DNA from 2 places in the Brevibacterium sp. JSBI002 genome. Region 1 is predicted to be linked to the other one. Evidence: predicted binding sites of a transcription regulator. Region 1 holds the regulator's gene; the other holds the start of a gene.

The links. Region 1 encodes HrcA, which represses chaperone genes, less so after heat shock. Its sites were predicted from a motif close to TTNGCACTCGNNNNNNNCGAGTGCNAA; they were not measured.
Region 2: the regulator HrcA is predicted to act here: its motif matches at 3,359-3,385, upstream of LJ362_RS13275 (Hsp20/alpha crystallin family protein).

Annotation. Positions count from the first base shown of each region.
Region 1 covers NZ_CP110341.1:2,024,184-2,034,359, reverse strand. The annotation lists gene lepA (translation elongation factor 4) at 1-1,617, shown strand, start outside; gene hemW (radical SAM family heme chaperone HemW) at 1,618-2,847, shown strand; gene LJ362_RS09350 (DUF4870 domain-containing protein) at 2,935-3,678, opposite strand; gene LJ362_RS09345 (DUF4870 domain-containing protein) at 3,782-4,468, opposite strand; gene LJ362_RS09340 (DUF3097 domain-containing protein) at 4,620-5,483, opposite strand; gene hrcA (heat-inducible transcriptional repressor HrcA) at 5,644-6,684, shown strand; gene dnaJ (molecular chaperone DnaJ) at 6,807-7,922, shown strand; gene LJ362_RS09325 (16S rRNA (uracil(1498)-N(3))-methyltransferase) at 7,919-8,680, shown strand; gene LJ362_RS09320 (PhoH family protein) at 8,781-9,815, shown strand; gene ybeY (rRNA maturation RNase YbeY) at 9,812-10,176, shown strand, end outside.
Region 2 covers NZ_CP110341.1:2,914,239-2,935,218, reverse strand. The annotation lists gene LJ362_RS13290 (phospholipase D-like domain-containing protein) at 1-336, shown strand, start outside; gene LJ362_RS13285 (DUF3224 domain-containing protein) at 440-850, shown strand; gene LJ362_RS13280 (XdhC family protein) at 905-2,044, shown strand; gene LJ362_RS13275 (Hsp20/alpha crystallin family protein) at 2,858-3,289, opposite strand; gene LJ362_RS13270 (MerR family transcriptional regulator) at 3,411-3,707, shown strand; gene LJ362_RS13265 (hypothetical protein) at 3,704-3,898, shown strand; gene LJ362_RS13260 (DUF3263 domain-containing protein) at 3,932-4,210, opposite strand; gene LJ362_RS13255 (hypothetical protein) at 4,455-5,543, shown strand; gene LJ362_RS13250 (hypothetical protein) at 5,600-6,658, shown strand; gene LJ362_RS13245 (bifunctional PIG-L family deacetylase/class I SAM-dependent methyltransferase) at 6,630-8,060, shown strand; gene LJ362_RS13240 (glycosyltransferase) at 8,069-8,767, shown strand; gene LJ362_RS13235 (NTP transferase domain-containing protein) at 8,831-9,490, opposite strand; gene LJ362_RS13230 (xanthine dehydrogenase family protein molybdopterin-binding subunit) at 9,487-11,559, opposite strand; gene LJ362_RS13225 (FAD binding domain-containing protein) at 11,552-12,586, opposite strand; gene LJ362_RS13220 ((2Fe-2S)-binding protein) at 12,583-13,095, opposite strand; gene LJ362_RS13215 (ATP-dependent DNA ligase) at 13,279-15,819, shown strand; gene LJ362_RS13210 (MFS transporter) at 15,889-17,337, opposite strand; gene LJ362_RS13205 (flavin reductase family protein) at 17,679-18,188, opposite strand; gene LJ362_RS13200 (pyrimidine reductase family protein) at 18,185-18,946, opposite strand; gene LJ362_RS13195 (glycerophosphodiester phosphodiesterase) at 19,038-19,913, opposite strand; gene LJ362_RS13190 (HdeD family acid-resistance protein) at 20,076-20,681, opposite strand; gene LJ362_RS13185 (magnesium and cobalt transport protein CorA) at 20,795-20,980, opposite strand, start outside.

The DNA.
Region 1 (10,176 bases):
GAGGACACCCCGTACGCGCTCAACATGATCGACACTCCCGGGCACGTCGACTTCAGCTACGAGGTCTCGCGGTCCTTGGCCGCCTGTGAAGGTGCACTTTTGCTCGTCGACTCCGCTCAGGGCATCGAAGCCCAGACGCTTGCCAACCTGTACCTGGCCATGGAGAACGATCTGACGATCATTCCCGTGCTCAACAAGATCGACCTGCCGGCCGCACAGCCGGAGAAATATGCGGAAGAGCTCGCCAACCTCATCGGCTGCGAACCCGAGGACTGCCTACTCGTGTCCGGTAAGACCGGCGAAGGCGTCGAGGAGGTCCTCGATCGCATCATCACCGATATCCCCGCGCCTGTCGGCGATGCCGATGCCCCGGCCCGCGCGATGATCTTCGACTCCGTCTACGACACCTACCGCGGTGTGGTCACCTATGTCCGCGTCATCGACGGCTCTCTGTCCCCGCGCGAGAAGATCGAGATGATGTCGACCGGCACCACCCATGAGCTGCTGGAGATCGGTGCCTCCATGCCCGAGCCCAAGGCGACGAAGGGCCTGGGCGTCGGCGAGGTCGGCTACCTCATCACCGGTGTCAAGGATGTGCGCCTGTCGAAGGTCGGCGACACCGTCACCGCCGCTGCGGGGCCCGCGACGGAGGCTCTCGGCGGTTACCGCGAGCCCAAACCGATGGTGTTCTCCGGACTCTTCCCGATCGACGGGTCCGACTACCCGGTGCTGCGCGATGCGCTGGACAAACTCAAACTCAACGACGCCTCTCTCGCCTACGAACCCGAGACCTCGACGGCTCTGGGCTTCGGCTTCCGCTGCGGATTCCTCGGTCTCCTCCATCTCGAAGTCCTGCGCGACCGCTTGGAACGGGAGTTCGATCTCGACCTCATCTCCACCGCCCCGTCCGTGATCTATGACGTGACCATGGAAGACGGTTCGGAGACCGTGGTGACGAACCCGAGCGAATACCCGACGGGCAAGATCAAGGAAGTCCGCGAACCGATGGTGCAGGCGACCATCCTCACCCCCAGCGACTACATCGGCGCGGTCATGGAACTGTGCCAGGATCGCCGGGGCAAACTCCAGGGCATGGACTACCTGTCCTCGGACCGCGTGGAGATCCGCTACCGTCTGCCGTTGGCGGAGATCGTCTTCGATTTCTTCGACCAGCTGAAGTCCCGGACCAAAGGCTACGCCTCCCTCGACTACTCCGACGACGGTCAGGACGCTTCCGACCTCGTCAAGGTCGACATCCTGCTGCACGGCGACCAGGTCGACGCATTCTCCGCGATCGTCCACCGCGACAACGCCTATTCCTACGGTGTGGCGATGGCAGGGAAGCTGCGCAAGCTCATCCCGCGTCAGCAGTTCGAGGTGCCCATCCAGGCGGCCATCGGCTCACGCATCATCGCCCGCGAGACGATCCGCGCCATCCGCAAGGACGTGCTTTCGAAGTGCTATGGCGGCGACATCAGCCGTAAGCGCAAGCTGCTCGAGAAGCAGAAGGAAGGCAAGAAGCGGATGAAGATGGTCGGCACCGTCGAGGTTCCGCAGGAGGCGTTCATCGCGGCCCTGTCCTCCGACGAGCCGGAGACGAAGGACAGCAAGAAGTAAGTGCCCGCACAACCGACCGGTGAGGTCCCTCCGCGCGACGGTTCGCTGCCGACATCGGTGGGGATCGGGGCTGCCGAGCGGGGGCTGAGCCTCTACATCCATGTCCCGTACTGCCGGGTCCGCTGCGGCTACTGCGACTTCAACACCTATACCGCCGACGACCTCGGCCCGGGCGCGTCTCGCGAGGACTACCGCAGCAATCTCGCCCGTGAGCTCGATCTGTCCGTGTCCGCCCTCGACGAGGCGGGGGCCGGCGACCGTGAGGTCTCGACGATCTTCTTCGGCGGAGGCACCCCGACCTTGCTCGCAGCGGATGTGCTCGCCGGGGTGATGGACGATGTCCGCGCCCGCTTCCGCCTGGCGGAGAATGTCGAAGTCACCACCGAAGCCAACCCCGACACCTTGGACCCCGTCTACATCGCGACCCTAGCCGGAGCCGGTTTCAACCGCATCTCCATGGGCATGCAGTCGGCCGTGCCGCACGTGCTCGCGACCTTGGACCGCACCCACGATCCGGAGAAGATCCCCGAGGTGGCCCGTTGGGTCAAGGACGCCGGTCTCGAGCTCAGCCTCGACCTCATCTACGGCACTCCGGGGGAGTCGATCGACGATTGGCGTCGCTCTCTCGACGTGGCCCTGTCCAACGAGGTCGATCACATCTCGGCATATTCCCTCATCGTCGAACCGGGAACGAAGATGGGCGCGATGGTCCGTCGCGGCGAACTGCCGATGCCCGATGAAGACGACTTGGCCGACAAATACGAGATCGCCGATGCCGCGATCTCCGCTGCCGGTCTGCACTGGTACGAAGTGAGCAATTGGTCGACCGGTCCCGAGACTCGCTGTGAGCACAATATGGCCTATTGGCGCAATGCCGACTGGTGGGGTTTCGGGCCCGGCGCCCATTCACACATCGGAGGCGTGCGGTTCTGGAATGCCAAGCACCCCCGTGCCTGGGCCGATCGGCTGTTGGCGGGGGAGTCCCCGTCGATCGGTCGTGAGGTCCTCGACGTTCAGACTCGGGAGATCGAACGGATCATGCTGGCGGCCAGGATCGACCGCGAGCTGCGTCTGGATTCTCTGGCTCCAGGCAGCGAAAAGGCGGTCAGAACTTTCGTCCGGCAGGGTCTGCTCGACGCCGATGGCGCCGCGGTCGGCTGGTTCCAGCCGACTCTGCAGGGACGTCTCATGGCCGACTATATGGTGCGCATCCTCACCGAATACGTGTGAATGAGCCTCGCCCCGTCACCCGAGTTCGGGTGGCGGGGCGAGTACTTCTGCGAATCTGCTGGGGAGCAACGCTCAATGGGCGTCAGATCACTTGATCCAGTTCGGCGTCACCGGAATGCGGTATCCCTCACCGCGGTTTGCTGCCATACCGGCGATGATCTCGATGACGATCATATAGATCGAGAGAACCGGCAGGAGCAGGAGGATGAGGAAGCCGATGCCGACGATCGTGAGGATTCCGCCGATCAGCCCGATGCCGAACGCGGCAATGACGCCGATGATCAGCAGATTGAGCGACTGTGCGCCATGGTGGCGGAGGAACGGTGACTTGTCTTTGTTGATGATGAAGAGGATGAGCGTGACGATCCAGCCGACGCCGACGACATAGGTGGCGGCGTGAGCGAGGTGTGACCACAGCGCGGTCGTCCGTTCACTCTGATCTGCATTCCAGAAGCCGAGCGAATTCGGGCCGTAGGCCGCATCCGGCAGTTCGGCCCCCATGGGCACTCCGGCGGCAGCCGACTGCGCCGAGGATGCTCCCTGGAATCCGTAACCGGGCTGAGGGTGACCCTGCGGAGCGCTGTGCGCCTGCTGAGATCCGTACGGCTGCTGGGCGCCGCCCGCCTGCTGCGAACCGTAGCCCGGCTGGGAACCATACTGCTGCTGAGGATTCTGCGGCTGAGAGCCGTACTGGGCCTCACCGCTCTGCTGCGGCTGCGAACCGTGTTGTGGCTGCTGGGTATACGGCTGCTGCGAGCCCGACTGCGGGGAATAGTTCGGAGGCATCGGCTGTGAATGTCCGTTGTTCGGCTGCTGCGGGTTGTCCGACATGAGAGTCCCTTCAGAGTGTGCGATCACTCCACACTAACCCAGAGAGTCCGGGCAGCCCCAGAGGGTCCGGGCTGACCCAGAGAGTCCGGGAGAGCGGGAATGGTCACTTCACGAAATTGATGGTGAGCGGGAACTTATACCCCTCACCCTTGTTCGCGGCGACGGCCGCGATGATATAGAAGACGCAGTAGACGAGTGGGACGATCAGCGCCGCGTACATGACGATGATGCCGATCCCGAAAGTCACCAGTGCCAGGATGAACCCGACGAAGCCGAAGACGAAGAGCGCACCGAAGGTGACGATCGTGTTCGTGATCATCGCGTTGAGACCCTGACGTGAGTGTTCGCGGACGAACGGCGATTCGTCCTTCTTCACGAGGAACATGATGAGCGGCATGAAGCCGAAGATGATCGAGCCGAGGTGAGTCCACATTGCCGTGGTGCGGTCGGGTTCGTGGGCCATCCAGAACTGCTCGGAGCCGGGTCCGTAGGCCTGCTCAGGCAGGGAGCGGGAGTCGAACATCGCCGGGTTGTGCATCTGCGGCATATCGTAGCCCGGCCGCGCGCCATATCCCGGCTGGTCCCCGTAGTTCGGCTGGCCCCCGTAGTTCGGCTGAGCGCCGTACGCCCGCTGCGAACCATACCCCGACTGCCCACCGGAACCCGGCTGACCGCTGTGCGTCTGCGAATACTGCTGGCCCTGCGGAGCGTAGGGCTGCTGCGAACCGGAGGCCTGAGAGTAGTTCGGCGGCATCGGGCGGCTGCCCGGCTGCTCGGGGTGATACGACATGGGGATCCTTTCGAAGAGTGCTTGCCACTCACCCTAACGGAGCGACGTGTCCCGAGGATGTCGGGAAAGCCTCACTCCTGTGACAGATTCGGCACACGCCGACAGCTCCGCGTGACCATGACGCTCCACCGCGCCGCACCACCGACGACTCTCACCCGACGGTGACGAAGTCGATGAGCTCCTCGACGCGCCCCGACAGCGTCGGTTCGACATCAGCAATGGTGCTCACCTTCCCGAGGATGCGCACCCACCCGCGGGCAACGTCCCGATGGTCGGCGTGAGGCCATCCGATGCGACGCAGTATTCCCGTCTTCCAATCCTCACCGCGGGGGACGACCGGCCACTCGCGGATGCCGACGACATGGGGCTTCACCGCCTGCCAGATATCGACGTACGGGTGACCGATGATGTGGACGACATCGCGGTACCGCGGATCGGACCGGACCGCCTCGGCGATCTTCGATTCCTTCGTCCCGTTCACCAGATGGTCGGCGAGGACACCGACTCGATGTTCCCGATCCGGACCGAAAGCCTCGAGCTTGTCGGCGACATCATCGAGACCGCCCAGGGGCTCGACGACGACGCCCTCGATGCGCAGGTCATCGCCCCAGATCTTCTCGACGAGTTCGGCGTCGTGCTTGCCCTCGACCCAGATGCGCGACCCACGAGCCACCCGAGCCTTCGCGCCGACCACGGCGCGAGACCCCGAGGCCGTCCGTCCGGGCTGCTGCGCCTTCTTCTTCGGCAGCTGCACATCGACGGGCTGTCCCTCGAGGAGGAAACCCGGTCCCAGGGGGAAGGCACGTACCTTGCCGACGCGATCTTCGAGCTTGACGACGACACCGGCCGTGGTCTTCTCCGCGCCGACGACAGCGCCGACATAGCCGCTCATCGCATCCTCGAGAACCATGCCCAGGCCGAGCTCGACCTGACGGGACTTCTTCGGGCGGTGCGACGACGGGGAGGAACCGGAGAGCACATCGGGACCATATCGATCAAAAGCATTCACGGGCACCCACCATAATCAAGGACGGTCCCGCAGGCGTGCAGACCCGCAGGCCACCCCTGAAATGAATTCCGGGAACGAGAGGCGTAGAATTGGCACTCAGACTCACAGAGTGCCAAGAGCAGGCACGGGACCGCGATGGATCGGCGAGACAGAGAGGAGATCCGCGATGAACGACAGCAGACGTGCACAGGTGCTGCGCGCCATCGTCGAGGACTTCGTCGCCACCAACGAACCCGTGGGATCGAAGGCGATCGTCCAGCGCCACACCCTCGGCGTCTCTCCCGCCACGATCCGCAACGATATGGCCGCGCTCGAACAAGAGGGCTATATCGCCCAGCCCCACACCTCTGCCGGACGGATCCCCACCGACCTCGGCTACCGGATGTTCGTCGACCGGATCGACGAGTTCAAACCGCTGACCACCGCCGAGCGGCGCGCGATCTTCCAGCTCATCGACGGCGACGTCGACCTCGACGAGATGCTCGACCGCACCGTCCGCGTCCTCTCCGGCCTCACTCGACAGGTCGCGCTCATCCAATACCCGACGGTGTCGCGGGCGCGCATCAAGCACATCGAGATCGTCGGACTCGTTCCCGGCCGGATCCTCGTCGTCCTCATCACCGACGCCGGCCAGGTCGAGCAGAAGTCCGTGATCACCCCGAGCCCGCTCGACGAAGACGCCGTCCGCGAACTACGCGACAAGATCAACGCCGAATTCGCCGGACGAACACTCGCGCAGGTCTTCGGATCGGCCCCCGCCGCCGAGGCGCCCGCCACCGAATCGAGTGACCCGGCCGCTCGTGACGACTCCGGACTCACACAGGTCAGGGCCGCCGTCGTCGACCTCGTCGCCGCGACGCGTGAAGAGCGCATCATCATGGCCGGCACCGCGAACCTCGCCCGCTCCGGAAGCGAATTCGGAGAGAAGATGGCCCCGATCCTCGAAGCCTTCGAAGAACAGGTGGTCCTGCTCAAGCTGCTCACCTCGATGGCCGAAGACCACGAGGAGATCAGCGTGCGCATCGGGCGTGAGAATACTCACGAATCATTCAGCTCGACTTCCGTCGTCGCCGCCGAATATGGTCATGACGCGGGTTCCTCGGCCAGACTGGCAGTGCTCGGCCCGACCCGAATGGACTATCCGACGACGATCTCGGCAGTCCGTGCCGTCGCCAAATACGTGTCCTCGATCCTCGATCGAGGGTAGGTCCCTTGACATCGATCAGGGGCACCCGCAGACGGGAAGCGCAGAACCGGTGAGCACCGCGCAAGGGCGCAGCCACCACCACGAACAGAGAAGACCACTACGTCAGGGAGAGAGAAGTTTCTGTGGCCGATCACTATGAAACACTCGGAGTGTCCAAAGATGCTTCCGCGGCTGAGATCAAGTCGTCGTACCGGAAACTGGCACGCAAGTACCACCCGGACGTCAATCCCGGTCACGAAGACGAATTCAAAGCCATCTCACTGGCCTACGACGTGCTCTCCGACTCGGAGAAGCGCCGCAACTACGATATGGGCGGCGGCGAGAATGGCCAGGGCTTCCCGGCCGGCGGCGGATTCGGCGGATTCGGCGACATCTTCGAGACCTTCTTCGGCGGTGGCGGCGGTCAGGCCGGAGGCCCGATCCCGCGCACCCAGCGCGGCAAGGATGCCCTCGTCGGCGTCAATATCGACCTGAAGACCGCGGCCTTCGGCGGCACCGTCGACCTCGACGTCACCACTGCAGTCGTCTGCGACACCTGTTTGGGCGCCGGCACGCAGGAAGGCACGAAGATCGAGACCTGCTCGCTGTGCCACGGAGCCGGCAGCGTCCAGCGCATGACCCGGACCCTGCTGGGTCAGATGGTCACGAACCAGACCTGCAACTCCTGCCACGGCTTCGGCACCGTCATCCCGAACCCCTGCCTCAACTGCCAGGGCGACGGACGCGTGCGCAAACAGCGGACCATGAAGATCCGCATCCCCGCCGGTGTCTCCGACGGCACCCGCATCCAGCTTTCCAGTCAGGGTGAGGTCGGCCCCGGAGGCGGACCCGCCGGTGACCTGTTCGTCGAGGTCATGGTCACCCGCCACGAGGTCTTCCAGCGCGACGGCGACAACCTCCGGGCCGCCATCTCCGTGCCGATGACCGCAGCGACCCTGGGCGCCACCATCCCGTTCGAGACCTTCGACGGCACTCAGGACCTCACCATCGCCGCCGGCACCCAGTCCGGCACCATCGTGAAACTCCCCGGACTGGGCGCGTCCCGCCTGCGTTCGGAGACTCGCGGCGACCTGCTCATCACCGTCGACGTCCTCACCCCGGACAAACTCGACGACGAACAGCGCGAACTGCTCGAGAAACTCGCCGAACTGCGCGGCGAAGAGACACCGCGCGCCCAGATCTCGACCGAGAACCGCGGAATGTTCTCCCGCATGCGTGAGCGGTTCGCCGGTCGGTGAGTCTTCCCGTCTTCCGCTCCGCTACCGCCGCCGAGGCGGTCGTCGGGTCCGCCCTCACCCTCGGTGAGGACGTGGCCGGGCATGCGGTGCGGGTGCGTCGGATCGGTCCCGGCGAGGACATCGACATCGTCGACGGAGAAGGCGCACGTGCGCGCGGAACCGTCACGGCCGCCTCGGCGAACCAGCTGACGATCGACGTCACCGAGGTGACGGTCGAGGACAGCGCGGGTCCGCGCCTCGTCCTCGTCCAAGCCCTGGCCAAGGGCGACCGGGACCTGCAGGCCATCGAAACGGCCACGGAGATCGGCGTCGACGACGTCATTCCCTGGGCGGCCGAACGCTCGATCGCCGACTGGCCGGCCAAGAAGCGGGAGAAGATGGCCGCGAAATGGGAGAACCTCCTCGGAGCGGCCTCCCTGCAGGCCAGACGAGCACGATTTCCCATCCTCCACGACCTCGTCCGCGGAGCCGCCCTGGCCAAGACCCTCGACGACGCCGACGCGGTCTTCGTCCTCCATGAGACCGCTCAGCGCAGGCTCTCCGAAGCGTTGGACGACCTGATCGCGAACGACTCGGCGCAGCTGCCGGAGCGCATCGTCTTCGTCGTCGGCCCCGAGGGCGGCATCAGCGACGGCGAACTCGCCGCCCTGACCGGCCGTGGAGCGACCCCGGTGCTGCTGGGACCGACGATCCTGCGCTCGTCATCGGCGGGACCCGCCGGTCTCGTCCTGGCCCAGAATTCATTGGGCCGTTGGTGAGGCATCGGACTAGGATGGAAGCACACTCAGGCGCTGCCGGTGACGGTGCGCTCACTTGCAAAGGAACATTCTGGACATCACCCCACCGAACCCGAACTCCATGAACCCCACCGACTCGGACACCGGCGCAACCGGCGACGGTGCCGCCGGCGTTGATGCCGTGACGGACAGCCACGGTGCCGATCGTGACACCGTGCGACTGGTCATCCCCGACTCCATCGACCTCGTCGCCTTCTTCGGTCCCGGAGAATCGAACCTGCGCGCCCTGGAGAAGACCTTCGCCGACCTCGACATCCACGTCCGAGCCAACCAGGTCCAGGTCACCGGCGACCCGAAACGCGTCGAAGCCTTCGTCAGCGTCATCGGGGAACTCAAGAAACTCCACGCGGCCGGCCATCGCATCAACGAAGAGACGGTCGAGAGAGTCACGACGTTCTCCTCCGAAGGAGCGGCCGCCTCGGCGGTGCTGGGCACGAACATCCTCTCCACCAGGGGAAAGTCGATCCGTCCGAAGACGATGGGCCAGCACGACTACGTCAGGGCCATCCGCAACCACACGATCACCTTCGGCATCGGTCCAGCCGGAACCGGCAAGACGTACCTGGCGATGGCCATGGCCGTCAACGCCCTCCAGCACAAAGAGGTCTCACGGATCATCCTCACCCGTCCGGCCGTCGAAGCCGGGGAGTCCCTGGGCTACCTGCCGGGCACGCTCAACGACAAGATCGACCCGTATGTGCGTCCGCTCTATGACGCCCTGCACGACATGGTCGACCCCGAATCGATCCCGCTGCTCATCGAGACCGGAACGATCGAGGTCGCGCCCCTGGCCTATATGCGCGGGCGCACCCTCAACGACGCGTTCATCATCCTCGACGAAGCGCAGAACACGACGGCCGAGCAGATGAAGATGTTCCTCACCCGCCTCGGCTTCGGATCACGCATGGTCGTCACCGGTGACATCTCCCAGATCGACCTGCCGGGCAAGACCCGCAGCGGACTCAAGGTCGTCCGCGACATCCTTGATGGAATAGAGGACCTGCAGTTCTGCGAACTGGGCAGCAAGGACGTCGTCCGGCATTCGCTGGTGACGAAGATCGTCGAAGCCTACGACCTGTGGGGGAGTGCCGAATGAACACCGAGATCCTCAACGAGACCGACGCCGATGTGGACCTCGACGAAGTCGTGGCCCTGACCGAGTACTTGGGCGAAGCCCTGCACATGCACCCCGGTGCGGAGCTGGCCGTGACCATGGTCGACTCAGCGGCCATGTCCGAACTCCACGTCACCTGGATGGACCTCGAAGGACCAACCGACGTGATGTCCTTTCCCATGGATCAGCTCCACCAGGGCGAGCCGGAGAAGCCGACCGAAGGTCAGATGGGCGACATCATCATCTGCCCCGAGGTCGCCGAGGCTCAGGCTCGGGCGGCAGGTCATTCGACGATGGACGAGGTCCTGCTGCTGACCGTCCACGGATTCCTCCACCTGCTCGG
Region 2 (20,980 bases), 900 kb from region 1:
ATCCTAGGCGATTGGCTCTCCCGAGGATTCTTCGAGCAGATGATCAATTCGAAGGTCACGGTTCTGCTCTACACCGCGAGCATGATCCATTCGAAGGTCGCGACGGTCGACGGCGAATGGTCGACGGTGGGCACGGCGAACATCGATCGACTGTCACTGTCCTACAACTACGAGACGAATGTCGAAGTCATCGACCGGGCGTTCGCCGCCGAGATGGAGAAGGTGTTCGACAGCGACTCCACACACTGTGTCGAACTCGGTTCGGACTGGCTCAACCGTCGTCGCCTGACGAAACTCGCCGAACGTGCCCTGGTGCCGATGCGTCCCTGGCTCTGAGAAGATTTCCTCGCTCTTCGCACCTGTCTTCGTGTGCGCTCCCATCCCGATCACTTTCAGGGTAGCGTGGACGAGAGGACCTGCCAGCAGAGAGGGCCGATGCATGGACGCATCAGGAGAATTCACCGTCGAAACGTTCACCCCCGTCGGTCTTCCGCGAGAGGAGACGCCGACCACGGCCACTCCGGTCGGCCTCGCGCGGATGGAGAAGCATTTCACCGGCGAAGTCAGCGGGCACTCGACGACGTTGTTCACCTTCGCTGTGGACCATTCGACCGACGTCGGCGGCTATGTCGCCATGGAGTCGTTCGCAGGGAAGCTGCACGAACGCACGGGCACCTTCAACTTCACCCATTCGGCGACGACCACCGGTGAGGACCGGGACAACGAATCGTTCGTCATCATCCCGTCGAGCGGCACCGGAGACCTGGCCGGGATCACTGGGACCGGCGGACTGAGGAACGAAGCCGACGGCACCCATCGTGTCTGGCTGACGTACGAACTGCCGGAATAGTCCGTTCGCGTCAAGGCTCTGTCGCTGACGTTCCCGACGGTATAGTCTCGGTCCATGCTTGATGTCCTTCCCGCTGCCGTGACGCGGCTCTTCGATTCGCAGGAGCCGCAGGACGTCGCCGTCGCGACGATCATCGCGACCGAAGGATCGGTTCCGCGCCCAGCCGGCACATCGATGCTCGTGGATGCCGCCGGAGGGATCGTCGGCTCTCTCACCGGGGGATGTGTGGAAGGAGCCGTACTCGAGGCGTGTCAGGACGCGCTCGCCACCGGCGAGGCCTCGGTGCAGGAGTTCGGCTACAGCGACGAGGATGCTTTTTCCGTCGGACTCATGTGCGGTGGCCGCATCGACGTGCTCATCCAGCCCTTCCGCTCAGGCTGTCCCAGTCTGCGATCGGACAGTGGACCGACAGCCGTGGTGATGCGCCTGCCTTCCGCCGATGACGACTGTGCCCCAGCGGCAGCTGTCTCGGCCAGCGCTGTGGATGAGAGCACGGGGCCGAGCACCGACGCTCTGGCTGTCAGCCTCGATCCTCTGGTGCCCGAAGCCGTGGTCGAGACCGCCGCGCAGCGCGTCGGGGCCTTTATCCGCAGCGGCCGCACCGGCAGCATCCGCCTTGCGCCCCCGGAGGGCGGGAGCGAGCCGATCGAGCTCTTCGTCGAGACCCGCATCGAGCCGGCCCATCTGCTGGTCGTCGGAGCCAACGCCTTCAGTCTCGCCCTCGTCGAAGCGGCCAGACCCTTGGGACTGCGCATTACCGTCTGCGACCCCCGTCCGTCCTTCGCCGACCAGACATCGTTTCCCGGCGCCGAGGTGGTTCGGGCCTGGCCGCACCGATTTCTCACCGAAGCGGCCGCCACCGGTGAGTTCGACACCCGGAGCATGATCTGCGTCCTCAGCCACGACCCGAAGGTCGACATCCCCACCCTGGCCGTCGCACTCGACCTCGACGTGGCCTACGTCGGGGCGATGGGCTCGCGGCGCAGCGACCGCGACCGCCGCGCCGCGCTGCGCGAAGCGGGAGTGGCGAGCCCAGCACTGGCACGGTTGCATTCGCCGATCGGTCTCCATCTGGAGACGTTCACCCCCGCCGAGGTGGCTGTGTCGATCCTCGCAGAGATCCTCGCTGTACGCGGTGGCCGCCGGCAGGTCGTTCCCCTCAGCGACGAACGGGAAGATTCGCCTCTTCACTGAGGCGAAAGGAGTCTTCACTGAGGCGAAAGGAGTCGCCAGTCGCTGGCTGCATCTTCGCATTCGACTTCGATATGTCAGTCATAGCATTCTGTTGTTCCTCGTAGTGCCTGCCCCTGCCGTGCGATACGACCTCACCTTCAGGACTACAACTCATGACGAGCGCTAGGAAGCATTCATATGCGATGATCGCGCAGTCATGGGCGTTGGCGGACTGTGGCAGTCTTGCCGATAAGTGCGCGAGCGAGTGCTCGAGCGTGCCAGGGCCAGACAATCAAAAGTTTCTCCAAGAAGCTGACGAACATGTTCTCCTCGTTTCTGATCTCAACCGAACATGGTCTGGCCCCGGGGGATAGCCCGGGGCCAGGAGGGGAAGCCGTGGACGGGCCCGCATCACTTAGTCGTCATTGTGACGTCACTGCCGCGCATCTTGCGTCGAGCACACTGGTAGAAAGAATTGCGGACGCGACCACACGGCTGTGTAGCTCATCCTGGGTGCGGAAACGTCTCACCTCCTTTCATCGAAGATGTCAGCGCCGTTTGAACCGGGGAGGAGAGCGCTGACAAGCGAGGATTCGGTGGGCGATAACCTGGGTTGCCGAGAGACCGGGAGACCGGAACAGCAGCCACGGTGAGGAGTGCCTGAAGGTCCGGCACTCGCAGTGATTCAAAGCTCGCGGTTCATCATCTGTGTGGTGACTCGTGACGAGGTCGCGCAGTTCACGGTCGCTGAGGATGATCGCCCAGAACGCAGCATCGATACCCAGCTGGACGTCTGTTGCACACGTCTGCATGGGAACACCCCACCAGTTGTGGTCAGGCGCTGATGGCTGCCGGTTCAGCAGAGCCTGAGTTGATGGCGATCTTGCGGGGTTTCGCTGATTCCGCGACCGGGATGCTGAGTGTGAGCACACCGGCGTCGTAGTTCGCCGTGATGTTGCTGGTGTCGAGGTTGTCGCCGAGGACGAGTTGTCGGCTGAAGGTCCCGCGGGGCCGCTCTGCCGCGACCGAAGACTCCCCGTGGTCGAGGGCGGGCCGTTCAGCTTTGACGGTGACGACGTTGTTCTCGACGTCGAGGTCGATGTTGTCAGGATCAATTCCTGGCAGGTCGAGTTCGACGCGGAAAGTATCGCCGTCGCGCCAGGCGTCCATCGGCATCATCACGGGGCGAGCCGTTGTGCCGGTGGCTCCGAAGATTTCTCTGCTCAGGCGTTCGACTTCGCGGAATGGGTCTGTGCGCATCATGATCATTGGTGAAACCTCCTTTGCTGGATGGTGAACTCGTGCAGATGATAGGATCTACATCATCTGATAGACATATGATTTAGTCGATCAGAGTGCGAATGTCAACACTGTTTCAGGAGGAATTTTGGGACATGGGGAGACGGCGACTTCAGAGTCTGGGGGGCGCTTGTTCTCGATTTCGCGTGTTGCGGAGTTGACCGGTGTTGGGGTGCAGTCATTGCGGCAGTACGAGGCTCGCGGCCTCGTGACGCCTATGCGAAGTGAAGGCGGGACGCGGCGGTTCAGTCGCGAGGATATTGCTCGTCTGCGGCGTGTGCGGGAGCTGGTTGACGTGGGCGCGAATCTCGCTAGCATCGGAATCATTCTCGATCTCCAGGATGAGAACACCTCGCTTCGGTACGAATTGAGGAGGATGCAATGATGGCAGACAGTGTCCGCCCTGGCGTCGAAGTGCCCGGGCCGGATTGGAACGAACAGCTCGTCGACGCCGCAACGCATATCGACGACGGTTACGAGGAGGCTGAGCCTCACTGGGGAGCAATCCGCGAAGCGGATGTGGGTGATGTTGCCGATCAATCCATCGTTGTAGCGGTTGATGATGAAGACGGGTGATAAGCCGCGCTGCTCTGATGGCGGCATATCGGGCTATAGGGGGAAGCTGCTGTGCTTCTTCCATCGGCCTTGCCGGCGTTCGAATGCGAACCGTTCCGCTCGCAACCGCCTCACCCGCTCCACAACGTCCGGGGCGTAACCGTATGCGGCGTCCGTATCCACGATCCCCTCGAGCACGATGGCGTACCTCTCTGCTGGAAGTTCGATTCGCTGGCACAACTCGTGTCGCCCCGCCGCAGTAGACGCAGTCTTCTCGAAGTCGAGGATCAACCGATCATGCTCGGACAGTTCGTGCACAGTGCCGGGGACCATGGAGACCATTGTGACACAGCAGAATTCGACACCGCGTATGTCGCTGCTCACTCTGTCTTGGTCACCTCGATTCAGGGGGACCGCTCGCCGGCCAGTCCGACGCAGTTGTCCGCGGCTGCGCTGGCGATAAAACTTCAGACAGCGAAGCCGACGTGTAGGACTACCCCATAGTGATTACGCTCACTAGACTTCGGAACCAGAACAATCTTCTATACAACTCGCTGGTCGAGTAGCGGAGGACTTTATGCCCACCACCTCATCCCAGGCTCTCCAAGTGCTGGTCGTAGCCGACCCAGGTCTGCCCAGCAGGCGAGCGGCTTCCATCCACTCCTCGTTAGAGCGGTATCTGCGTGAGGCGTATGGGGTGACAACGACGCTGCACACTCACACCGACACGATCTATCTGACACCCGAGCGCGAGCTGGCTCTAGACGCAGTCGAAGACCTCCGCGCTGATTACCCCGACGTCGACATCATCCTCATCCTCACAGAGATCCCACGGCACACCCAGGGCGACCCTCTGATCGCCGAAGTCTACTCGGACCGCAACCTTGCGGTCATCTCATGCCCCACACTCGGCGCGTGGGCCACCAAGCGCCGCATCATCAAAGTCATGATGAGCTCAGTGAACAAGTTGGTCCCGTGGGACCCCGAAGACACGACGCGCAAATTTCTGCTCGGATGGTCGAACTGGTCGAACAACGAAGACTCCAGCCATCAGTCTCTGCATGCCCACACCATCACCGGAGGCCCACGCCTGATTATGGGGATGACGATTGCCAACGAACCTTGGCGCACGGCTCCGAAACTCTCAGGAGCCCTCGCAGCAGCCTCGGCAACCGGAGCTTTCGGCATCTTCTACAGTTCGATCTGGCAGATGTCGACCTACCTGTCCACCCTCCGGCTGCTCTCAATCGGCGCGCTCGCTATCGTAGTGATGGTCGCCTGGTTGATCGCCAGTCACAAACTCTGGGATCGACCGGTCACCGAACGTCTGGCCACGGTGGTCATGTACTACAACCTCTCCACGGTCCTCACACTGCTGATCACTGTGATCGCTCTCTACGTGACGCTGGTCGTCCTCATTCTCCTGGGCGGCCTCGTCGTTATCGATCCGGCATTTATGACCCAACAGATTCAGCAAGAGGCGTCGTTCACCAACTACCTCGATATCGCGTGGCTCAGCGCAGCCATGGGTGTGGTCGCCGGCGGCATCGGTGCCAGTTTCGACACTGATGCCGACGTGCAGAAAGTGACTCATGGTCAGCGGATGCGGCAACGAGTCTATACAGACAACAGCACAGATACCGACGACACGGTGGAGAGCAGTTGACTGAGATCTGCCAAGCATCCGAGTTCCGACAAGATGTTCTGCCTGAAGGACGTGAAATGGAAACCCTGTTCGACTCAACCTCGTCTCGGATCATCGCCACACCGTTCGAACCGTGGTGGGAGACTCCAGACTTCAGGGATGATCTCTCCGAGGTCGTCACGAGCAGTGCGTCCATTGTCGACAAGATCACCGCCCTTGCCCGTCTTCTGCAGCTCACAGGGTGTTCACCTCAGATCGATCAATGGGAAAGGCTGCTTCAACTGGCTGCGATCGACATCGGCGTCGCTCGTATGCTTGAACCCCACGTCGACGCTCTGGGCATCCTCGCCGAGGCCGGACACGAACCACCTGACCCCGATTCGGCCTGGGGCGTGTACGCGGCTGACCTGCCCACACATCGCGTGAACGTGATCGATGCCGGTGCGGAAAACCTTCTCACCGGCACGAAAGCGTGGTGCTCTTTGGCCGCGGAACTCACCGACGCGATCGTCATCGCCAGCGGCAGCGACGGGAACCGAGCCTACGCGGTGAATCTTCGGCACCCTCGTGTACGACCTCAGACAGGTGCTTGGCCGAGTCTGGGTCTCAGAGAAATCCCGAGCGGCTCAGTCGTCTTCGACGGAGCACCGGCGACGAGTGTCGGCCCCCCGAATTGGTACCTTGACCGCCCCTCTTTCGCTTGGGGCGGGATTCGCGTGGCAGCCTGCTGGTTCGGTGGAGCTCTGGGACTGGCCCGGCGTGCAGCCCAAACCCACCTGAACAGGGCTGGGCGCTCGCCGATGGGAGAGATGCAGCTCGGGCAGCTTGATGCTGAGATCTTCGCGGTCCGCACCATGTTGGCGCAAACTGCTGCTGCAGCGGATGGGGATGAGAAGTTCTCGCGAGAACACGCGTGGAGACTGGCTCTGAGAGTTCGCAACAACATATATCGCAGTGCCCAACGGATCCAGCTTCTGAGCAGGGAGCTGGCCGGTCCCGCGGTTCTGACGAGTGATGCGGCATTTGCCAAAGCTGACGCTGATCTCACCGTCTACCTCAGTCAGCATCACGGGCCTCGGGACGAAGCTGCTTTGGGCGAGAATATCGGTGCAGAGTCAGATGTCGATGAGGTTTAGCCACCAGGACCGCAGCACCGGAGAAGATGCCTGGGTGCAGGCGGGTGCCCTTGACCTTCCGGCGGTTCCGGAGAGCACAATCGCCACAGGCGGAACCATCATCGTCCTTGCCGCACACCCGGACGATGAAGCGCTGGGAGCCGCTGCGCTGCTCGCACGTGCCGATGAGTGGAGCTGCCAGCTGAAAGTCCTACTCTTCAGCGCAGGCGAGAAATCGCACCCTGAGTCGCCGACGTATACCGGCGATCAGCTCAAAAGCATCCGTCTGGCGGAGTTCGATCGTGCGCTGAGCACCTTCGACAAGGCGCACTCCAGTCGTTTTCTCGATCTGCCCGACGGGCAGCTGCCCGAATATGCAAGCCAGATCCGAGACGTGATCCGACAGGAGATCGCACGAGCAGATGGGCCGGTGACACTCGTTGCCCCTTACAGCCGGGATGGGCACTGTGATCACGAGGCGGTGGGCGCCGCGGCGCTGGACATCGGGCGATCACATCATGCCGTAGTGCTCGAATATCCCATTTGGTTCTGGCACTGGGCTGCTCCCACAGACCCTCGGTGGCAGTCCTGGGCAGTCTTACCTGACCCTCAAGGTCTTGATCGAAACGCTCTGCTCGCGTGTTACCCGTCGCAGACAGAAGCGCTGTCGGATCAGCACGGGGACGAAGCGATCCTCACCAGCGCCCATTTGGAACACTTCATCCGGAGCCACGATACCTTCGTGATCACGGATTTCAGATCCGGTGAGGCATCGCCGAGCTCTGGTCAGGAGGGAATAGGCTCGCGGATCAATGATGCGTCCACTGCGTCGGCGGTGTTCGATGATGTGCACAGAGAACGGAGCGATCCGTGGACGGTGTGGGAGTCCGAATACGAAATCGCCAAACGCGAGACCCTTGTGTCCCACCTCCCGTCGACCTCGTTCTCCCACATTCTCGAGATCGGTTGTTCAGTCGGCGCTTTGACTCGAGAGCTTGCCGCTTACAGCGTCAGAGTGACAGCTGTCGATGCCAGCTGCGAGGCGCTGAAAACAGCGAAACGTCTGCACACGACCACCGCAACCGAAATAGCCTTCCTGCACGCCACTGTCCCATACGAGTGGCCCGAAGGGCATTTCGACTGCGTCGTCCTCTCAGAGACCGGCTTCTATCTGACACGTGCACAGCTGCAACGAACGTTGGAACGCATTGATGAATCAACCCCATCGCGCTTTGTGCTCGTTCTCTGTCATTGGAAGGGTGACATCGAAGATTGGCCTCTGACCGCCGATGAAGTCCATGACGCGTGCCTGGACTACTGGCCCCGACTGCGGACCGATTTTCGCTCCGAGGCCGAGTATCGTCTCGATATCGTGACGGTGGACAAAACTGACGATTTCCTCCCTGCGGAAGCCGTTGAGTGATCACGCACTTGGGCATCGTCATCCCGGCTCACAATGAACAAGACGAGATCCTCGGCTGTCTCGACTCGGTGGCCCAAGCGTGTGCTCAGGTCCCTGATGGGCTCGTGCCATTGTCCACTCGAATCCTCGTCGTGGCCGACGCCTGTACCGACGAAACGGTGTGCCGCGTCGCAGACTTCGCCGAACAGCATCCACAAGTCACGATACTTGAGACGTCGTTCAAGAACGTGGGCAGTGCCCGGAATGTCGCCTGGAATCACTTCAAGCAGATGGCTGAAGCTGATCGTGATGTCAACTTCGACCTGACATGGATTGCGTTCACCGATGCGGACAGCAGAGTTCCCACCCACTGGCTGACGACGCATCTTGCCATGGCGGAAGCCGGAAGCGACTGCCTGGTCGGCACAGTGTCGCCTCGACCTGATACCGGGTCGGCAGCGCTGATCGCGAAATGGCACTCTCACCACACGTTACTAGAGGACCATCCCCACGTGTTCGGCGCGAACCTGGGCATTCGAGGCTCGTATCTCAACATCATCGGCGGCATGCCTCAGCTGCCACTTGGCGAAGATGCCGCAACCGTTGCTGCAGTGCTCGCCGCCGGAGGAAACGTGAGACGCACAGATACCTGCCGGGTTCTCACCTCGGCCCGTCTGGAGGGACGCGCGGAGGGAGGCTTCAGCAGCTTTATGCAGAGCCTTCTTTGAGACCCGACTCTGCTCACAGCACTTCAGGGCGGCTCAGGCCGAGTTGTTCCCGACAACCCCAAGCTAATCGCGAGAACTGACGACTGTCAGCCTGTGCAGATCCTCGGGCACATCGACATCGGCCCCGTCGTCGAGGTCGGAGCAGTCGACGAGGTCGACGACAGCTCTGCGCGTCTCGAGCAGGTCGCGGGCACCGACGTCGCCGTGCGCGGCAGCCGCCGCCTGGCTCGTCCAGTTCTCATCGAAGAGCACAGGGTGACCGCGGTGCAGCGACCCATTCGCATCACAGTGGCCCGCAGCAGTGATCGCACGGGGACGATGGGCGGCGATGAGACGAGCGACTTCCGCCGCACAGATTCCGGGACGGTCCACAGGTGTGACCATGACGTCGGGTCCGGGGCCGATCGCCTGCAGGCCGCGGCGCAGCGAGGAACCCATACCCGAAGACCAGTCAGGGTTGAACGCGACGGACACGCGGTCACACCCGGCCAGCAGGCTCGCGACCTGCTCGCTGCAGGCTCCGGTGACGACTGTGACGTCCCGGCAGCCACCGTCGAGCAGGGCGAGGACCATCGACTCCACCAGGGTGAGCCCGTCCTCCCGCGTCAGCAGTGCCTTCGGCCCTCGGCCGAGGCGTCGTCCGGCTCCGGCGGCGAGGATGAGTCCTCTCGGGGGACCGGGGACGGGTCGTTTGGGAGGAGTCGACCCGGTCTCGCCGCTCACGCCGGCAGGAACGCGTCGCCGAAGATCGGCAGATCGCGGACTCGGACTCCGGTGGCGTTGAAGGCGGCGTTCGCGACCGCGGCTGCGGCACCGACGATGCCGATCTCACCGACGCCGCGCGCGCCGAGGGGACCGGCCTGCGGGTCCTTCTCGTCGAGCCAATCTGCCTCGATGTCGGTGATGTCTGCGTTGACGGGAACGTGATACTCCGCGAGGTCGTGGTTGACTACGTGACCGAAGCGCGGGTCGAGCTCGCCCTTCTCATGCAGAGCCATCCCGACGCCCATGGTCATGCCGCCGATGAGCTGTGAGCGTGCGGTGCTCGGGTTGACGATCCGCCCGGCGGAGAACATGCCGAACATGCGGTCGAGTCGGATCTCACCGGTGGTCGGCTGGATGCGGACCTCGGCGAAATGGGCGCCGAAAGAGTGCAGAGCGAACTTCTCCGCCGCGGGATTGGCCTCGGCCTCACCGTGGGCCTCGGCTCCGACGGCAGGATCGGCTCCGTGCTCGGAACGGAGCTCCTGGGCTGCGGAGACGATCGCGGTGCTCCAACTCGCCAAACCCGTGGATCCGCCGGCCACGGTCGCGTTCGGCAGCGCGGTGTCGCCGATTCGCAGATCTACTTGCCCGATGGGAACGCCGAGAGCGTCCGCGGCAGTCTGAGACAGGACGGTCCACGTCCCGGTGCCCAGATCGGCGGCACCGATCGAGACCTCAAAGCCTTCGGGAGTGCGGCGGATCCGCGCGACAGAGCCCGGCTGCCTGCCTGCCGGGTAGGTCGCAGAGGCCACGCCCATGCCGATGAACCAGCCGTTCTCCCGCCGGGCGCGCGGCTGCGGATTCCGCTTCTCCCAGCCGAAACGGTCTGCTCCTTCTCGCAGACAGTCGACGAGGCGGCGCTGGTTGAACGGCAGCCCGGTGTCCGGGTCCGTGGTCGGGTCATTGCGCACCCGCAGCTCGATGGGGTCGAGGCCGGCGGCCACTGCGAGTTCGTCCATGGCGATTTCGAGTCCGACCATGCCTGAAGCCTCGCCGGGAGCACGCATCCAGGAGGGCACCGGCACGTCGAGCGGAACCACTCGCTGGGTGAGGCGGCGGTTGTCGCCTGCGTACATCATGCGGCCCGGCTTCGTCGACTCCTCGGGGAACTCCTTGGTCTGCGAGGACATGGAGATCGCATCATAAGCGAAGGCCGTGAGCGTGCCGTCGGCTCTCGCGCCCAGACGGATGTGCTGCAGGGTCGGAGCTCGATAGCCGGTGATCGAGAACATCTGCTGCCGGGTCACGGCATATTTCACGGGTCGCCCCGGCACCGCCTGTGCCGCGAGGGCAGTGAGCATCATATCCGCGTGAGGGAGGCCCTTGGAGCCGAAGCCGCCGCCGACGTGCGGTGAGATGATGCGGATCTTCTCCTGCTCCACCCCGAGGATCGGCGCCAATGTCGCGCGTGCGGGGTGCACGCCCTGCGTCGAGGTCCACAGGGTCAGTTCGTCTCCGTCCCAGAGGGCGACGGTGGTATGCGGTTCCATGGGATTGTTGTGCTCCATGGGGGTGCTGTAGCGCTCATCGATGGATACGGCCGCCTCAGCGAGGGTTGTGTCGACATCGCCTGTGCGCACATCCCCGCCGCCCGACTCCGGTTCCCGGGCGGCCGGGTGGTCCTCGCGCAGCTCGACGTCGTGATCGTCCTGCACATAGGTGATCTCGATGAGGCTCGCCGCGTGGCGGGCCTGCTCGGGGGTGGTGGCGATGACGGCACCGAGGTACTGGCCTCGGAATCCGATCTCGGCAGAGCGCAGGATCGCGAGCTCACCGTCATCCGTGTCCGCCAGCTTGGGGGCGTTGTCGTGGGTGAGCACATGCACGACTCCCTCCGCGGATTCGGCTGCGGAAGGGTCGATGTGCGTTGCCCGCCCACGGGCGATCTGCGCCTGCAGGGGGTAGAGGAAGAGCGGATCGTCGAGGGGGTGTTCGTAGGCGTAGGGGGCGAGGCCGCGGACCTTGGCCGGGCCGTCGAGGCGGACCTGATGGGTACCGACGGCTGTGGTCGTGAACAGGTCACTCATGGGTGTCCTCCGTGGTCGATTCCGGCAGAGCTTCCGGGACTCCGGTGAGCTCGGCGAGCAGGGTGCAGATGGCGCCGCGAGTCATCTGGACCTTGAAACGGTTGCCGTCGAGGGGTTCCGCCGCCTCGAGCTCGGCGTCGGCTGCTGCCAGGAACGTCTCGGCAGTCGGTTCCGCCCCCCGAAGCACCGCCTCGGCGGCGCGGGCACGCCAGGGTTTGTGGGCGACGCCGCCGAGGGCGATCGCGGCTTCACGGATGACCGGCGCTCGCCCTGCGGTGTCGACGTCGACTCGGGCCGCGACGGAGACGAGAGCGAAGGCGTAGGAGGCGCGGTCGCGGATCTTCCGGTACGTCGAGGCGCCGGGCCGCGGGGGAGGGAGCTCGAGCGCCGTGATGAGTTCGCCATGCTCGAGGACGGTGTCCTGCTCAGGGCGATCCCCGGGCAGCCGGTGAAGCTCGGTGACCGGGATCCGGCGCTCACCGGTCGCACCGAGGACGACGACCGTGGCATCGAGTGCGGCCAGAGCGACGGCCATATCGGAGGGATGCGTGGCCACGCAGTCCGCTGAGGCACCGAGGATCGCGTGGTAGCGGGTGTAGCCGCCGATGGCCGAGCAGCCGGCACCGGGTTCGCGTTTGTTGCAGGGGGTCGAGGTGTCCTGGAAGTACACGCACCGGGTGCGCTGCAGCAGATTCCCGCCCATCGTGGCCGCGTTGCGCAGCTGACCGGAGGCACCGGAGAGCAGGGCACGTGCAAGCATCGGGTAGTCGCGTCGGATGCGCGGGTCGGCGGCGGCGTCGCTGTTGCGCACCATCGCACCGATCCGCAGGCCCCCGTCGTCGAGTGCCTCGACCTCCGTGAGCTCGAGACGATTGATGTCGACGACGAGACCTGGTTCTGCGACGCCCAGTTTGAGATGATCGACGAGGTTCGTACCTCCGGCCAGGAACACCGCATCGGGACGATCGGTGACAGTCGTGACGGCTCCGGCGGCATCGGCGGCGCGTTCGTAGTCGAAGGGATTCATCGTGACTCCTCTGCGGCTCGGCGCACGGCCGCGACGATGTTGACATAGGCTCCGCAGCGGCAGAGGTTGCCGCTCATTCGCTCGCGGATCTCCTCCTCGGACAGCTCCACCGGTCCCTCGAGGTCTTCGGTGACCACGCTCGGTGCGTTGTCGGCGGCTTCGGCCAGCATGCCTGCGGCCGAACAGACTTGGCCCGGTGTGCAGTACCCGCACTGGAACGCGTCGTGGGCGAGAAATGCCCGATGCAGGGTAGAGAGTTCACCCTCGGGGGCCAGACCGTCGGCGGTCATGACCTCGGCACCGTCGTGGGTGAGCGCGAGCGCCAGGCAGGAGTTGAGCCGACGACCGTCGACGAGGACGGTGCAGGCCCCGCATTGGCCGTGGTCGCAGCCCTTCTTCGCGGACATCACCCCCAGCCGGTCCCGCAGCGCATCGAGAAGAGTGGTTCTGGAATCCACGACCAGAGTGTGCTCCTGGCCGTCGACGGTGAGGTGCAGCGAATGTCCCATGTGAGAGCCTCCAGACAGCATTGTCGACGTCCGTCAAACCTAACCCCGTTCGGAAGCCGCGACAAGGGGGTTCACCGGCGCCGAGGGCGTTCGGCCGGTCCCGCACCCCCTGTTGCACGTGATCGGCGCGAAGTACGGTGAAAGGACTATCCAGCACGAACGGTGCACGCGAGGAGGTGCTCAGTGGCAGGTCATGAGCAGAAGGTCACGGTGGAGGGTCATCGACTGACATTGAGCAATCTGGACAAGGTTCTCTACCCGGAGACCGGCACGACGAAGGGGGAGATCCTCGACTACTGCGCCAGGATCGCCCCGCACCTCATCCGCCATGCCCGGGACCGGATCGCCACCCGAAAACGCTGGGTCGACGGCGTCGGCACTGCCGATGACCCCGGGGACGTGTTCTTCGAGAAGAACCTCCCGGAATCCGCACCGTCGTGGATCCGAACACGGGCGATTCGGCACTCCACCGGCACCAAACGCTATCCCCTGGTCAACGATCTCGCGACCCTGACCTATCTCACGCAGATGGCCGCGCTCGAGATCCATGTGCCCCAGTGGAGGGTGAGCGCCGGAGCGAAGGACCCCGGCACAATCGACGCGGAGACCCGCTGCCCCGACCGCATGGTCTTCGACCTGGACCCGGGCCCCGGACGCGGCCTCGCCGACTGCATCGAGGTGGCCCAGCTCGTGCGCGAACTTCTCGAGGGCATGGACCTGGAGGTCTACCCGGTAACCAGCGGATCGAAAGGCGTCCACCTCTATGCGCCGCTGGACGGGTCGGTGAGCTCGCAGCAGGTCTCCGATGTCGCCCATGAGCTCGCCCGCAGCCTGGAGGCCGACCACACGAACCTCATCGTCTCTGCGATGAAGAAGACGCTGCGGGAGAACAAGGTACTCATCGACTGGTCGCAGAATTCGGCGTCGAAGACCACGGTCGCCCCGTATTCGCTGCGCGGACGCTTCACCCCGTTGGTCGCCGCACCGCGCAGGTGGGACGAATTCGACGACCCGGCCGCCGTCGAGCAGGTGCGCTTCGAAGAGGTCCTCGACCGGGTCGATGAGGTCGGGGACCTCCTCGAGCCCCTCGCCGAGGCGGTCGGAGGAACCGCTTCGGCCCCGGAGTCCCAAGCCGACCCGAAGTCGGACGATGCCCCGAAAGCCGAGCGCGACCGACTGGAGGCCTACCGGTCCAAACGGGATCCGAAGCGCACGAGCGAACCCGTGCCAGGGAAACAGGGAACGAGCGGGGACGAGCTGACCTTCGTCATCCAGGAACACCATGCGAGGAGCCTCCACTGGGACTTCCGACTCGAACACGATGGGGTATTGGTGTCCTGGGCGTTGCCGAAGGGACCGCCGACCTACCCCGGGAAGAACCACCTGGCGGTCCAGACCGAGGATCACCCCCTCGAATACGGCAGTTTCGAAGGCACGATTCCGAAAGGGGAGTACGGGGCCGGCGACGTCGAGATCTGGGACGCAGGCACCATCGAGGTCGAGAAGTGGCAAGAAGGCAAGGAGATCATCGCGGTCCTCCACGGGCGCGAGGACGGCGGTCTCGGGGGAGTGCGGCGGTTCGCCCTGTTCAACACCGGTGACCACGGACCGAACAAGGAGCGCGAGAAGAACTGGATGATCCACCTCATGGAGGACGAGCCGAAGAAGCAGTCGGCGGCAGCGGACGACTCATCGAAGAAGGGCACGCCGACCGGGCGTACCTCCAAGAAGCGAGCTGCGAAGAAAGAGGCTCTGCCGGCGGATCTGTCCCCGATGCTCGCGAGCATCGGCGACATCGGCTCCCTCCGGCGGGAGGCCGAGGACTGGGCCTTCGAGATGAAATGGGACGGCATCCGTGCGCTGGCGAGGGTGGAGCCCGGTGACGGGGAGCGCACCGGCAGCATCGAGCTGACCAGCCGCAACGGCCATGACATGACGAACACGTACCCGGAGCTTCACGAACTGGTCGAGTGTATCGATGTCGACTGCATCCTCGACGGTGAGATCGTCGCCCTCGGGCAGGGCAGCCGACCGGACTTCGGACGCCTCCAGCGCAGAATGGGGCTGAGCCGGGACAGCGATATCGAACGGGAACAGCGACGCACCCCTGTCTACCTCATGCTCTTCGATGTCCTCCACGCGGACGGATCGTCGTTGCTGCGCACCCCCTATACGGAACGGCGCGAACGTCTGTTCGAACTCGTGACCGAGAGCGAGCACATCCATGTGCCCGAGGCCTTCGAAGGAAGCGTCGACGCCGCCTTCGAGTCCAGCCGGAAGCTTCGACTCGAAGGAGTGCTGGCGAAGCGGACCGACAGCGTCTATCTGCCCGGAAAGCGCACCCGCACCTGGACCAAGCTCAAGCACGCCTCGACCCGCGATGTCATCATCGTCGGCTGGCGGACCGGCGAAGGAGAACGCTCATCCAGCTTCGCCTCGCTATTGGTCGCCGCCCATGACGACGAAGGGCTCCACTACCTCGGTCGCGTGGGCACCGGGTTCGACGAGGCGGCCCTGCGGAGTCTGCGCTCCAGCCTCGATCGCCGGTCGCGGAAGACGCCGGCGCTCACCGTGCCGGCCGACGAGTCGCGAGATGCCCACTGGGTGCGACCCGACCTCGTCGGGGAGGTCCGGTTCTCTGGCCTGACCGAGGCCGGACGCCTGCGGCACCCGGTCTGGCGCGGCCTGCGCTCCGACATCGACGCAGAGGACGTCCGAGTCTGAACCAATCGACGCTGATTCTGCTCCGATCCTCAAGGACCTTTCTTCGGCGTTCGGGAATCGAGGGGTACCTCAGCCTGAGGTGTGCTTGCCACCGATGCCGGAGCGGCCGTCGGTGGAGTTGGCATTGAAGCCGATGAGGTCATAGCCCATCTCGGCGAGTTTCTCGTCCTCGGAACCGGGTGGTGTCGTACCGTCGATGGGCCGGCCGGCAGTCTCGTTGAAGAAGTGGATGCCGATGAGCCCGATGACTCCGGCCGCGACCAAGTAGATTGCGGGGAAGAGTTCGAAACCGGTCTTCTGGATGACGAAGGTGTTCACCGCTGCGGTCGTGCCGCCGAAGATAGCCGTGGAGATGTTGTAGCCGATGGCGAAGCCGGAGAACCGCACCTGCGTGGGGAAGATGGCCGGCAGCGTCGCCGAGACGCAGGACTGGAGCATGACCTGCAGCAGGGCGATGATGGCCAGGCCCACGATCTGCCAGCCGGCTGCCTCGGCGTGCATGAGCATGAACGCCGGCACGGAGAGGAGGATGAAGCCGATCGCCGAGGTGTAGAGAACCGGTTTGCGCCCGATGGAATCCGTCAGCCGCCCCAACGGCGTGATGACGATCATCATCGCCGCGAGCAGGCCGATGAGCATGAAGTTGCTCTCGACCTCCGAATGCCCCAGCGTTTCGGCCAGATAGGTCGGCATGTACGTCAGCACCATGTACTGGCCGATGTTGAGCAGAACGACGAACGCCATGAGCATGGTGATCTGCTTCGAGTATCCGCGGAACAGTTCCCGGAAAGGCTTCTTCGTCGTCTTCTGCCGTGACGTCGCTGCGGAGAAAGCCTCCGGTTCATCGAGCTTCATGCGCAGCCACAGCGCCACCGCGCCCAGCGGCAGGGTGAGGAGGAACGGAAGGCGCCACCAGCCGGCGTCCATCCCATCGCTGCCGACGAGCACGAGGAGGATAGTGCAGACCAGAGCTGCCGTGGCGGTCCCGGCGACGGTGCCGAGCTCGAGGAACGAACCGCAGAACCCGCGCCGCTTGTCGGGTGCCGATTCCGCCATGTACACGGCCGCGCCGCCGTACTCCCCGCCCGTGGAGAAGCCTTGGACCATCCGGCACAGGAGCAGCAGGATCGGCGCCAAGGCGCCGAGGGTGGCATAGGTGGGCAGGACGCCGATCAGCGTCGTCGGAATCGTCATCATGATGATCGTCAGGACCATGACGTGCTGACGTCCGATCTTGTCGCCCAAGGGCCCGAGGACGAATCCGCCGAGAGGCCGGAAGACGAAAGACAGCGCGAGAGTGGCGAAGGTCAGCGCCACACCCCATTCGCCGGGGAAGAACGCATTGGCGATGTAGACCGACACGTAGGAGTACACGCCGTAGTCGAACCATTCGACGGCGTTGCCCAACGCGGACCCTCCGATGGCGCGCTTGAGAGTGCGTTTGTCCTCCGGCGGCATCCTGCTCATGTCGATGCCGTCCGGGGTGGGAATCTTCTCGTCGCGCGAGGACTCGCTCAAGTTTCTCAACCTCCAGACTGTCACCGGGTGCGTTGTCGCACCCTCTGGGTGTCGCCCAACTGAGTCGGACCGCCTCGGCCCGAGACCATACCTGGGGCATGGTCGGCGTGTGCTGGGCACGTTACCACTGAGCAGGAGCGTTGTGTCCGCCCCCTTACGAACACAGGGCAACTGCGCTATCGTGCGGTGGCACGCACGAACTCTGCCCGTACTCGAAGGCCGCCCGAGGCGACATCCCGGTCGAAGTCGTCGCCGTCTGAGAGCGATGCGGGACCGGCGGTGCACTGCGCGCCAGAACGAAGTCCTCTGCTGGAGGTGCCTCTCGTGCCCTGCCGGCCGGCTTAAGGGCGGATTGCCCGTTCGTCGCTGCCATGCCCGGGCTTGAGGTCCCCCAGCTGAGAAGGCCGTAGGGGAGTGAAGCTTTGCCCGGTCTCGGTCGCGATCACACGTGCAGTGAGGCAGACGTGATCGCTCCCGTCGTCGAGCATCGCGATGCGTTCGACGATGAGACGGTTGGGCAGGTCCGCGAGCAGCGGCACCCCGTCCTCGGTGTCGGTGAAGTCAAGACCGGCGAACTTGTCCGTCTCCATTCCGGAAAGTGATCCGAAGTGCCGTGCCGACTCGCGGTCGACGTCAGTGAGGAAGTGCACCGCGAAGCGCTCGGAACGCAGCGCCACCCGGTAGGTGTGGTTGGCCTTCGACAGCCAGAAGCAGTAGTGCTCCGGATCGATGCTCGCCTGGGAATGGAAGCCGACCAGACAGCCGGCCCGTTCGCCCTCCGCCGAGGTGGTGACGACGATGAGCGGGGAATCGACCGAACCCATGAGGTCGTCGAGCCCGGAGGTGCTCATGATCGTCCCTCCGCCGCCGGCTTCGCTTCGTATCGGAGGAAGAGAGTGTCATCGGCGACCATCGTCGACTTCAGCGAGAACTGTGCGATGCCGGCGCCCGGCGGCGCGACGCTGACGGGCAGCGCATCGCCGCCCATCATCGGTGAGATCGACAGGCACAGCTCGTCGAGGCGGTCTGCGGCGACGAGCTCCCCGAGCCACCGGGGTCCGCCTTCGCACAGGACGACTTGGTAGCCGAGACCGGCAAGGGCCTGCAGAGCGGCGGCTGGTTCGACCCGCTCCTCGCCGGCGATGATGACCGTGGCCGCCTGTTCGGCGGCCGCCAGCCGCTCCGGATCGGCCTTTGCGCACGTGATGACGATGGTGCGCGCGTGCTCGGGTGCTGCGGTGAAGACCTGTGAGGACCAGTCGAGGTCGAGGCTGCGACTGACGACCGCCACGGGTGGCATCTCGGACTGTCCCCGTGTTTGACGCTGCGCTCGGGCGGACTCGCTCAGCCGCATCGGCGCGTAGCCTTCGCTGCGCACTGTCTGCGCGCCGACCATGACGACATCGGCGATCTGTCGCATCCGTCGGAACAGGTCCTGATCGGGTTCTGTCGACAGAGCACCGACGCGTCCGTGAATGGCGGCGGTTCCGTCGAGACCGGCGACCATGTGACCGGTCACCCAGCATTCGTGCCGCGGCTGGGTGCGTTCGACCTCGAGATAGGGTGTCAGCGGATCCGGGATCGGGGCACCGCGTCCGAGTGGCTCCATATGTGCAGTCTACTGAACCTCGCAGGCACTCGCGGCGACGACTTTCCGACCATCACCCGGACCCCGCTGACTGTTCACTGACGCGAGAAAGTCAGTCCGTCCAAGCGTCGTCGGTGAAATAGCCGTCGATGAACCCGGGCAGACGGTGACCGTCCTTCGCGGTCGCCAGTGTGTACGGGGCGACGTGGAAGCCGGCCTTGTCGAGTTCGCGCATCTTGTTCGTCGGCAGGTTCTTGCTCGGTCCCACCCATTCGATGCCGGCGTCCTTGATCTCTGCCGGTGATTCCTTCGGCATGGTCGAGCCCATGAGGTAGAGCGAGGTGTATCCGCGGTCGGCGATCGTCTTCGCCGCTTCGAAGTCGAAGGACTGGACGACGAGGGAGTCCTTCAACCCGCGTTCGTCGAATTCGTCGAGAACCCGGTCGACCTCCTCGGGGGTGGCCCCGGGTTTGATCTCGGGCACGAGGACGACCTCGCCGCCCATCTCGTCGAGGAGTTCGTCGAGGGTGACGGTGGCGGCTTCTTCTCCGCCGGCCGGGTGCTTGATCGTGGCTGCGTCCCATTCCTCCCGGCTGAGGTCCCGGATGGGTCCGGTCACGCCGTTGAGGGTGCGGTCGGCGGTGTCGTCGTGGATGAGAACGGGGGTGCCGTCTTCGAGGAACTGGATGTCCATCTCGGGGAGGAATCCGTCCTTCGCCGAGGCGGTGAATCCTTCCATGGATTCTTCCGGATAGACGTCGGCGCCGCCTCGGTGGGAGATCGTGGTCGTGAATTCGATGTCGGCGACCTTATCAGGGGCGGTGAAATCGCTGGCGGAGCCGAGTCCTGGTGCGTCGCCGGCGGAGCCGAGCCCGGCGGCTGCCGCGGGGGCGAGGCCGACGCCGAAGGTGGCCGAGGCAGTGAGGACCGCGGTGGCGAGGATGGTGAATGGACGGGTGCGCTGGGATGTTGCTCTCTGTGTATTCACGCCCCCGACGCTATGGAGGACAGGTTATATTGTGGCGAAGCCGCCGTGAACGTTCTTCGCAGAGTGGGCGAACGGCTGGGAGATGATTGACCTCGCCGAGGCGGCCGCCCGGGCCCGTACGGTCGGCCCTTCATCGAACGGCCGACACGAACCGTGGGTTAGTCAGTTTCCGAAGGCCTGCTTCGTATGCGAGCGGCCGACGGAGGCCATGATGATGAGGAAGATGCCCAAGATGATCGTGTAGATCGCGATGATCCAAACCAGCGCGAGCAATGCAGCTCCCGGGTTGGAGAAGACGACGATGAACATGATGACGGCGAAGATCATGTCGAGGACGCCGACGGCCTTCGACCATCCTTTGAATGATTTCGACGCGACGCTGAGGATGCCGCGGATGAGCATTCCCGACGCCATCATCAGCAGGATGACGGTGCCGCCCATGACGGCGAACGACAGCGGCATGATCATGATGATGACGCCGCCGATGACGTAGGCGATGCCTGCGCCCAGCTCCCAACCCCACGAGAGGTTCTGCCTGCGAGCGTGCAGTGCATGGGTGATCTCGAGGGCGCCGTCGACGATGAGCCAAGCGCCCACCCAGATTCCCAGAGCCACTGCCATTGCAGCGGGTGCGGCGAGGAGGAGGATTCCGAAGAGGACGGCGAGGATGCCGCGGATCAGCACCGCCCAAAAGGCGCCTTTGCCGAGCTCGGTCATCAGGGAGCGGACGGCGCCTGTGGGGTTCGTGGGATTCTGTGGTGTAGCCATGACTCCTCTTTCTGACATGTCTTTGGGTTACTTTCAGCCTAGCCCTGTGCTGCGGTGGGAGAAGGGTGGGGTGGGTGGCATGGCCGTGGTCCCATCCCCACAGGTTTCCCCACTCACATCCACTTCTTGACTCGGAAGACGACGTAGAGAACGACTCCCAACCCAAGCATGAGCCCCAACGCCATCGGATAGCCGAAAGCCCAGTGGAGTTCGGGCATATCGTCGAAGTTCATGCCGTAGATCGCTCCGACGAGGGTGGGGGCGAAGAGGATCGCTGCCCAGCCGGAGATCTTCTTCAT